3 regions of the Clostridium sp. FP1 genome follow, and region 1 is predicted to be linked to each of the others. Evidence: riboswitches for the same ligand, from Rfam matches in the RefSeq annotation. Region 1 holds a riboswitch; each other region holds the start of a gene.
The links. Region 1 has a riboswitch for S-adenosylmethionine ahead of metK (methionine adenosyltransferase). Riboswitches for the same ligand answer to the same signal wherever they lie in the genome.
Positions count from the first base shown of each region.

Region 1 (3,280 bases):
ATAAGTATCGTTGTTATTATATCATATGTACTTTACGTTTTTCACCTTCAGTATACCCCTATCTTAAGTTTTATCAAAATACCATTTAATAATCCACATAATAAAATAAAATTTAATATCTTTATAATTATCCCAATTGCCTTAAAATAAACTTTTTTATTACTTAGGAAAAAGAGGGATAACAATTAATAATTGTTATCCCTCTTTTATTATAAATATTTTCTATTTCATTTTATAAATATTTTTTTATTTGTTCAACCTTATTTAGTCTTTCCCAGGAAAGGTCCAAATCATTTCTTCCAAAATGTCCATAAGCTGCTGTCTGTTTATAAATAGGTTTTCTAAGGTCTAATTCTCTTATAATAACAGCTGGTCTTAAATCGAATACTTTTCCGATTATTTCAACAATTTTATCGTCTTCAATTTTTCCAGTTCCAAAAGTTTCAACTTCTATAGATACGGGTTTAGCTACACCTATAGCATAAGCTAACTGAATCTCTAATTTATCTGAAACTCCTGCTGCTACTAAGTTTTTAGCAACCCATCTTGCAGCATATGCAGCAGATCTATCAACCTTTGTTGGGTCTTTACCAGAGAATGCGCCGCCGCCATGTCTTGCGTATCCGCCATAAGTATCTACTATTATTTTTCTTCCTGTTAAACCAGAGTCTCCTTGCGGTCCTCCAATTACAAATCTACCTGTAGGATTTATATAATACTTAGTGTTTTCGTCTAATAATTCACTTGGAACTATAGGCTTTATTACTTGTTCTATTAAATCACTTTCAATTTGATCATGAGTTGCCTCTTCTCCATGTTGAGTTGAAATAACAATAGTATCTATTCTTACTGGCTTATTATCTTCATACTCTACAGTAACTTGAGTCTTTCCGTCTGGTCTTAGATAGTTAAGCTTACCATTCTTTCTTACTTCACTTAATCTTCTTGCCAGTCTATGAGCCATAGCAATTGGAAGTGGCATGTATTCCGGCGTTTCATTAGTTGCAAATCCAAACATCATACCTTGATCTCCAGCGCCTGTGGAGTCTATCTTATCCTGAGTGCCTTTCTTAGACTCTAATCCTTCGTTAACTCCCAAAGCTATATCTGCTGACTGTTCTCCAATAGATGTTAGAACCGCACAAGTACTAGCATCAAATCCATATTTTGCTCTAGTATATCCTATACCTTCAATAGTATTTCTAACAACCTTAGGAACATCTACATAACAACTAGTTGTTATCTCCCCCATAACTAAAACCATCCCTGTAGTAACTGCGGTTTCACAAGCAACTCTAGCATAAGGATCTTGCTCTAAAATAGCATCAAGTATAGCATCTGAGATTTGGTCACAAATTTTATCTGGATGTCCTTCTGTAACTGATTCTGATGTAAATAGTCTTTTCATTATAATTCTCCTTTCTAATACGGAAAAATTTTGTTTTTAAAAAAATAAAACCCCTTCTAATTATAAGAAGAGGTGTTTTAACCATCCTTCTTATCTCGCAGAATAAATCTACAGGAATTGGCACCATGGTACATTGACCGGTTGCCGGGTTTCATAGGGCCTTTTTCCCTCCACCTCTCTTGATAAGAGTTATCAATATTAAGTTTTAATTATAATACCATATAAGCTTTTCAGTGTCAACAATTCCTATTTACTTTAAAATTAAATAAATAAAAAAAGACATCTACAGATGTCTTTTGGTGGAGGAGGACGGATTCGAACCATCGAAACATTACGTAACAGATTTACAGTCTGCCCCCTTTGGCCACTCGGGAACTCCTCCATATATGGAGCTGGCAATAGGAATTGAACCTACAACCTGCTGATTACAAGTCAGCTGCTCTACCGTTGAGCCATGCCAGCATACATTTTATTTTTAAAAAGATTATTATGGTGGGAACAACAGGGTTCGAACCTGTGACCCTCTGCTTGTAAGGCAGATGCTCTCCCAGCTGAGCTATGCTCCCATAATTTATTATAAAGCTAATGAAAATGGTGGAGGAGGACGGATTCGAACCATCGAAACATTACGTAACAGATTTACAGTCTGCCCCCTTTGGCCACTCGGGAACTCCTCCACTTTTGGAGCTGGCAATAGGAATTGAACCTACAACCTGCTGATTACAAGTCAGCTGCTCTACCGTTGAGCCATGCCAGCATATTTTGTTTTTGTATCTTTACCCTGTCGACAAGAATTATTATATAACTATAATCATTTAATTTCAAGCTCATTTTCTTCGAAATAGCGATTCCTTCTCTACATTGCTATAACATTCGCATATTTACTCTATTTTAAGCATTAATACAACTTATTATTCGCAATAAAAAAAGATAACTCTTTCTTATACCAATTACTACAATATAATTTATTTTAGTCTTTCTGCCGCATCCATATCTATAAACTTTCCAGCTATTTTTCTCACTTTTCCATATTCTTTTTTTGATAAATCGTCTTTTAATAACTTAAGGGCTTTAAGAACTCCTTCCTCGGCATCCACTGCATATAAATATTCTTCCATTTTTTTATAATTCTCTTTGCCTAGCTGAAGGCTTACATATAGTAATTTTATCTTATCAGAAGTTGTTAAATTTTCTTGTATTTTGCCTGTTGACACTTTAAATACTGATTGTGCCTGCTTCTTAATATTATAATTTAATTCTTCTAGACTATCCTCTTTCCCAAGTGAATATACGTCATTGAGCATATTTTCATCCGATTTTTTTTCGATATCTTGACTTAGTGAATTTATACTCAAATTATCACTACCTTTTTCTTCATCGCTTAATTCCTTCTTAGCCAAATCCTCTTTTCCTAATTTTTTTTTTACATTAGAATATTCTTCCTCAGCTTCTTTCACCACTTTACCCTGGTTATTGTTTATATTTTTGGGGCAGATATAAACCTTTTTACATTCAGCTACTACCTGTTTTCTTAGGTTGTTTTCTTCATAATACTTTGCCTTAATTACAACGCTACTGTAATACACCATATTAAATACGCTTACAACAGTAGAAAATATAATAACAAAGAATAAATTTTTTTTCTTCATGTTAATACCACCTCAAATAATTAATATATATAGATTATTTTCCAATTTATCGCTTTTTTATTCTTTTTTCATAATAATACACAAAATTTTTTCATATAAATTATTGGTAGGAAAATAATTTATTCACAGCGCAATACAAGGAGGTATATTTCTTGAGTAAAGCTAAAACCCATTATAAAGACCCTTTAGCATACTATACAATTTCTAACTTTCTAAAAGACTA
Region 1 is NZ_JAAMNJ020000001.1:371,196-374,475, reverse strand. Features, by position in the region: gene metK (methionine adenosyltransferase) at 233-1,408, opposite strand; SAM riboswitch class I at 1,496-1,597, opposite strand; tRNA gene G9F70_RS01790 (tRNA-Tyr) at 1,706-1,790, opposite strand; tRNA gene G9F70_RS01785 (tRNA-Thr) at 1,796-1,870, opposite strand; tRNA gene G9F70_RS01780 (tRNA-Val) at 1,899-1,974, opposite strand; tRNA gene G9F70_RS01775 (tRNA-Tyr) at 2,001-2,085, opposite strand; tRNA gene G9F70_RS01770 (tRNA-Thr) at 2,091-2,165, opposite strand; gene G9F70_RS01765 (hypothetical protein) at 2,374-3,057, opposite strand; gene yyaC (spore protease YyaC) at 3,210-3,280, shown strand, end outside.

Region 2 (3,280 bases), 4.4 Mb from region 1:
GTGTAGATAACAATTATTAATTGTTATCCCCCTCGCATTTGTATAATTTAAGATTTATCTAATCATTTTTCTGTACAATAAATTTCCTAAGGCTTGAATAATTTGCACAACTACAATTAAAATAATAACAGTGTATATCATAATGTCTGTTTTAAATCTATAGTAGCCATATTTTACTGCTACATCTCCCAGGCCACCGCCACCAATTGTCCCAGCCATAGCGGAGTAACCTATAATATTTATTATTGTTAAAGTAACTCCAAGAACTATAGATGGCATTGCCTCTTTTACCATAACCCTAAATATAATTTGATAGGTTTTTGCACCAACAGATTTAGCCGCTTCAATGATTCCGTAATCAACCTCCAGTAGTGCAGATTCTATTATTCTTGCGGCAAAAGGAGCTGCTCCTAGAGTTAATGGAACTATAGCTGCATTAGTACCTATGGTTGTTCCAACAATAAGTTTGGTTAAAGGGAATATAGATATCATTAATATAATAAACGGAAAAGAACGAAGCATATTTACTACTAAGTTTAAGCTTTTATAAATTAGAACATTTGGTCTTAGCCCTTTAGGACTACTTATAATAAGTCCCACGGCTGTTATAAACCCCAAAATCACTGTAAAAATTGTAGACACCCCTACCATATATATTGTGTCTAAAAGTGCAGGTAGTAAAACATCTTTAAATAGCATTTATATCCCCCCCTCCTTATATTCATCTTTCTTCAATAAGTAATTAATAAGCTCCCATTCTATAGATTTTCCATCTAAATATTTTAATATTTTTTCCCTATTTTCATCACTTGCATTTATTATAAGACTTCCCATTACATTATCTCTGAATTTTTCAAGCCTGCCCCATACTATTGAAAAATCTATATTTAACTCCCTGGCTATGGAAGTTATTACGCAACTCTGGCTAATTTCTTTTGGAAAAAATATTTTAATATTATGCCCTGTACTAGGTAATAATTCTTCCTCTCCTATAAGTGTTTTCATTTCACTTGTTGGTCTAATAAATAATTCATCTGTAATACCGCTACTTTTAATCTCACCTCCTTCTAAAAGAATAAATTTATTACAAATCTCTTTTACCACCTCCATTTGATGTGTAACCACGATAATTGTTATATTAAATTTGTTATTGATATCTCTTAAAAGCTCCAATATAGATTTTGTAGTTTTAGGATCTAATGCAGAAGTAGCTTCATCACAAAGTAATATTTTTGGATTAAGTGCCAAGGCTCTTGCAATTCCAACTCGCTGCTTTTGTCCTCCGCTAAGTTCGCGTATATTGCTATTTACTTTATCATTAAGTCCAACTAATTCTATTAAGCTATCTACTCTTTCTTTAATAAAATTTTTGTCATTTCCCCATACTTCCAGTGGAAATGCAATATTTTCAAAAACATTTTTTCTGTTAATCAAATTGAAGCTTTGAAATATAATACCTACATCTTTTCTAAATTCCCTAAGCTCTTTTGAACTTAACTGCTTTACTTCTTTTCCCATTATATTAATGCTGCCTGTATCATAGGATTCAAGCCCATTAAAACATCTAAGTAAAGTGGATTTGCCAGCACCACTGTGACCAATAACTCCATAAATATCGCCTTTATCCACTGTAAAAGAAACACTATTTAATACTTTCTCCTTGGAAAAACTTTTACTTACGTCACAAACTTTAATCATAAAATCTCATCTCCTCTTCATAACTTATTACTTTTTTTATTGCAAGTATCGCTACTCGCAATTATTTTCCTAAAAAAAATAGAACCCAAGAATAAACTTGGGCTCTAATGCCAAACTTATTCTTATCTCGCAGCAATGCTGCAGGATTTAACACCATGTATCATATATGATACTGGTTGTCGGGTTTCATAGGGCCATTCCCTCCACCTCTCTTGATAAGACAATATTAAATTTTATTTTAAATTTATTTTAAAAACCAAAAACCTCTCCCATCAATATAAATGATGAAAGAGGTATAAAATTACAAGGTTACCTCTCTCATCTTCCGCTAAGTTCTAAGGAACTTAGCGCAGGAATTAGCACCTTTTCAGACGAATGATATCTGACGGTTGCCGAGGTGTCATAGGGCCAGTCCCTCTACCTCTCTTGATGAGAATTAATTGATTTATTAAATTAAAGTTATATTATCACCATTTCGAGGAAATGTAAAGGTATTTTTTTATTTTTTCTTATACTGACTTTCATAATCTCTCTGCATATTACTCTCAAATTTTTTAATGTATGTACTTCAAAACTCTTGAGGTGTAATTTTAAATCTGTTTAACGTATCTGAATAATACATTAGCACATCCCCTAGCTCCTCAATAAATCGCTCTCTTATCCTTGGATCATTCATAATTCCATCTTCCGTTTTCTTTTTTATTATTGCAATTGCTTCGCCAATTTCTTCAATCATATAAAGTATGGAAATCTTACCTTGCGCAGGTTCCATTGGACTCCAGGTATCTTTGTGTTTTTCCCATAACTTATGCGACATATCTAACATTTCTGATATTGATAAATCTTGAACAATATTTTCCATTATATTCTCTCCTTTTATAATAATTAAGTTTCACTATTATTGCGAGGTTGTTCCGATTGCAAAGTCCAAAAACCATTTTCTTCAGATGCTTTAATTAACTTTGTTAAAAGAACCTTCCCTATTCCTTGGCCTTTATATTTTTCAGCAATATAAATACTTACTTCCGCTACTCCCTTATAAACACATCAACTTGAGACTTTACTCAGAGCTACCACCCCAGCACATTGTCACCTAAGCGAGCAACTAATCTACATGAATTTATGTGACTATTATCCCAATTTTCGTAAATAGGTACTTCTGTCTGAAATGTTGCTATTCCTGTTTTAATACCTTGCAGATAAATATTTGCTACTTGCTCCCAATCTGATTGTATCATTACTTCAATTTTATATTCCATTTTCCCTCCCCTAGTAGGACCTATTTTTCTATATATCCTTTTACATTTTCAAATATATTTACTTTATTATTAGTGAACCTTATGTTTATATCATCATCTTCCACGCTACAATATTAATGCGAACTTCATTGGAATTTACGTAAACAAACTTTACAACATGCTATAATTATAGTTAATATAGGTACTAAGCAATTTGAATCGCAGCATAGATTAGCTAAATATCAAAAATTGTAAGAAGAAAAAAATAGGAAATTAAAAGAATAATTTGGGATGAGGTTAAATATGATTTATAAACGCAATAGGTTATTTTATGGATTTATGAT
Region 2 is NZ_JAAMNJ020000001.1:4,731,818-4,735,097, forward strand. Features, by position in the region: gene G9F70_RS22340 (methionine ABC transporter permease) at 55-699, opposite strand; gene G9F70_RS22345 (methionine ABC transporter ATP-binding protein) at 700-1,698, opposite strand; SAM riboswitch class I at 1,818-1,920, opposite strand; SAM riboswitch class I at 2,014-2,134, opposite strand; gene G9F70_RS22350 (MazG nucleotide pyrophosphohydrolase domain-containing protein) at 2,267-2,560, opposite strand; partial or broken gene G9F70_RS22355 (N-acetyltransferase family protein) at 2,593-2,957, opposite strand; gene G9F70_RS22360 (DUF2809 domain-containing protein) at 3,240-3,280, shown strand, end outside.
Region 2: it holds a riboswitch for S-adenosylmethionine, as region 1 does, so the genes downstream of both, G9F70_RS22345 (methionine ABC transporter ATP-binding protein) here and metK (methionine adenosyltransferase) in region 1, are expected to answer to the same signal.

Region 3 (3,280 bases), 890 kb from region 1:
TTTTAAAAAGGTAGTTTTACCGCTACCATTAGGGCCAAGAAGTCCTACAATTTTTCCAGGCATTATTTCTAGGTCTACTCCTCGCAAGGCTTTTTTATTTAAGTAGGACTTACATATTCCTTCAGATTTTAATATATTAGTCATTCTGTTTTACCTCCGTAGTTTCATTTGAAATAGATTCAATTATTTCATTAGTAGTAAAGCCTAAGCTTTTCATTCTAAGTATAAAGGAATCTATAACTTCCTTTGCCATTTCTTTTTTTAAATTATCTACCATATTTTTCTCCTCCCCAACAAATGTTCCGGTGCCCCTTTGTGTAAAAACAATTCCAAGTCTTTCAAGCTCTTGATAGGATCTTTGAAGTGTATTTGGATTTACCTTCAAATTTATTGCCATTTCCCGTACTGAAGGTAATTTGTCATTTGATTTTAACTTTCCTGTAACGATGTTCATTTTTATAAGGTCCATAATTTGTAGATATATAGGCGTTTTGTCATTAAAGGTTGTATCCATTATTCCATCTCCTTTGAGAAAGTGCATCTATGTTCTAGTGACATATGTTAATAGTACACTAGAACATTAGCAGTGTCAACATGGAAATTAAAATAGTTTTATTATATGGAAGGAAATTAAAAGTAAGGGAAGGTTATTCAGCAGCTAAAGCTCTATGAAATTCATCTGTTATAGTTTTAAGCTTATCCTCATAAGCTAACAGGGAAAGCCCGGTAAGTGCTATGGCTTTAGCACCGAGAATCAAAGCCTCATCTCCCTGTTTTGATATTGCTGCATCACAAAATTCACTAGTATGACCCACTAAAGTGTCAGGTCCAATTTTAATAGTTGGCTGAATTGTTGGAACAATATGGCTTATATTTCCTACATCTGAGGAGCCTATACCAGATGCATTTTGTATATCTAAATCAAATCCTAAAAATTTCAAGTTTTCTACAAAGATATCATCAAAGGCACTATTTTTAAGCATATTATCTACCTTGTTTTGAAAAGCAATAATATTAACCAAGCAGCCAGTAGCAAGAGCGGCGCCCTTAGCTATATTTTTAACTTTATTTGTTACTACATCGCAACTTTTTCGGGTGGCAGCTCTAATGAAAAATCTTGCTTTAGCATATTCAGGAACAATATTTGGAGCATCTCCTCCATGAGTTATAATGCCGTGTATACGTGCATCTTTTGTTAAATGCTGTCTTAAGGCATTTATTCCATTAAATAATTGTATAACACCATCTAGTGCATTTATACCTTTTTCAGCACAAGCAGCTGCATGAGCGGGTCTGCCTATAAATTCAAAGTCTAATGGATCTACACATAGTGAATCACCTGTAATACAAGTTCTGCTTGAAGGATGAGCAATTATACAAGCATCTATGCCTTTAAGTAAACCATGGCGTACAAAGCTTGTCTTTGCACTTCCATTTTCGCCTCCTTCTTCGGCAGGAGTACCTAAAACTACTATTTGACCACCTAACTCATCTATTACTTTTGATAGAGCAATAGCAGCAGAAATACTAGTGGTACCAATAATATTATGACCACAAGCATGCCCAAGATTTGGAAGAGCATCATATTCTGCTAAAAAACCAATAGTTGCACCTTTTTTTTCCTTGGAACACTTTCTCGCTATAAATGAAGTTGCATGACCAGCTACTCCTTTTTCTATAGTAAATCCCTGTTTTTCTAAGGTTTCAATAAGGATACTAGAAGCAAAAAATTCTTGGTTTCCTATTTCAGGTTTTCCATGGATCTTGTGACTTATTTCTATGTAATTTTTCTTGTTGGCTTCAATGTTTGATAAAACTGCGACTTTTAATTTGTTGATTTTTCCTAAAGTAAATTGCATAAAATCTCCTCCTATTATTTTTTTGGGGTATACTAAAAAATAGAATTTTCAATTGCAAAATGATTGTGAAATAAGTAGTTAATTCAATTTAAACAAAAAAACCTCTTCTATGAAAAGAAGAGGGTTAATTTATAGTTTAAATATAGCCGTCTTATCTTTAAAGAATCATTTTGCTGGAATTGGCACAGTATTCTAAAAGAACCCGCTGCCGAGGTTTCAAAGGGCCAGTCCCTGCACCTCTCTTGATAAGAAATTTGTTATTAAGTTGTTTAAAAGTTATAATAAGGCTTTTATTTAATATTGTCAACAGTAAAAAATATTTCGATTTTATTGTTGACATTTATAAAAGTAGTAAGTATAATGAATCTCAAGCAATCAAAAATTGCATAAATAAAAATTTAATAATTATTCTTATCGAGAGAAACTGAGGGATTGGCCCGATGAAGTTTCAGCAACCACATGTTATTATTTGCATGTAAGGTGCTAATTCCATCAGAACACTGTTCTGAAAGATGAGTGAAGGTACTATTAAAAGTCAACCCTTCTATGGGTTTTTTTATGTATTTATCCTCTTCTTTTTGAAAAGAAGGGGATTTTTTTATTGAGATTTTTAGCGGGATTTCAGTTGGTAAGGTGATAATTTAAGGAGGGAAAATATGATTTGGATTAAAGGAGTAAGAAAAGTTTATGTAAATAAACAGGGAACAGTTGAAGCATTAAAAGAAATTAATTTGCATGTTGAAAAGGGTAAAATTTTTGGAATAATAGGGTACAGTGGAGCAGGAAAAAGCACATTAGTGCGCTGTATAAACTTATTGGAGAAGCCCACTAGTGGGCAGGTTATAGTTAACAATAAAGAATTAACTAAGTTACCTGAAAAAGAGGTAAGAAAAAGTAGAAAAAAAATTGGTATGATCTTTCAACATTTTAACTTAATGAGCAGTAGAAATGTATTTCAAAATCTTGCATACCCACTTAAGGGAAATAGCTATACCAAGGAAGAAAAAAAACAGAAAGTTTTAAGCCTGCTAGAATTAGTTGGGCTTAGTGATAAGATTTTAGCATATCCATCACAATTAAGTGGAGGACAAAAACAGAGGGTTGCTATAGCCAGAGCACTAGCAAACGATCCACAGGTTTTATTGTGTGACGAGGCAACATCTGCAATAGATCCGCAGACCACAGCATCAATTTTAAAATTGTTAAAGGAAATTAATGAAAAGCTAGGTTTAACCATAGTAATCATTACCCATCAAATGGAAGTGGTAAAAGAAATTTGTCACGAAGTTGTGGTAATGGAAGCTGGACAAATAGTGGAAAGTGGAGGGATAATTGATATTTTTACGAATCCAAAAGCTGAAATAACCAAAGAATTTATATCTACTGTTTTTAATTATGATAAGATATATGATTTCCTATGC
Region 3 is NZ_JAAMNJ020000001.1:1,265,094-1,268,373, forward strand. Features, by position in the region: gene G9F70_RS06155 (ABC transporter ATP-binding protein) at 1-144, opposite strand, end outside; gene G9F70_RS06160 (GntR family transcriptional regulator) at 137-514, opposite strand; gene G9F70_RS06165 (M20 family metallopeptidase) at 648-1,859, opposite strand; SAM riboswitch class I at 2,008-2,111, opposite strand; SAM riboswitch class I at 2,268-2,378, shown strand; gene G9F70_RS06170 (methionine ABC transporter ATP-binding protein) at 2,516-3,280, shown strand, end outside.
Region 3: it holds a riboswitch for S-adenosylmethionine, as region 1 does, so the genes downstream of both, G9F70_RS06165 (M20 family metallopeptidase) here and metK (methionine adenosyltransferase) in region 1, are expected to answer to the same signal.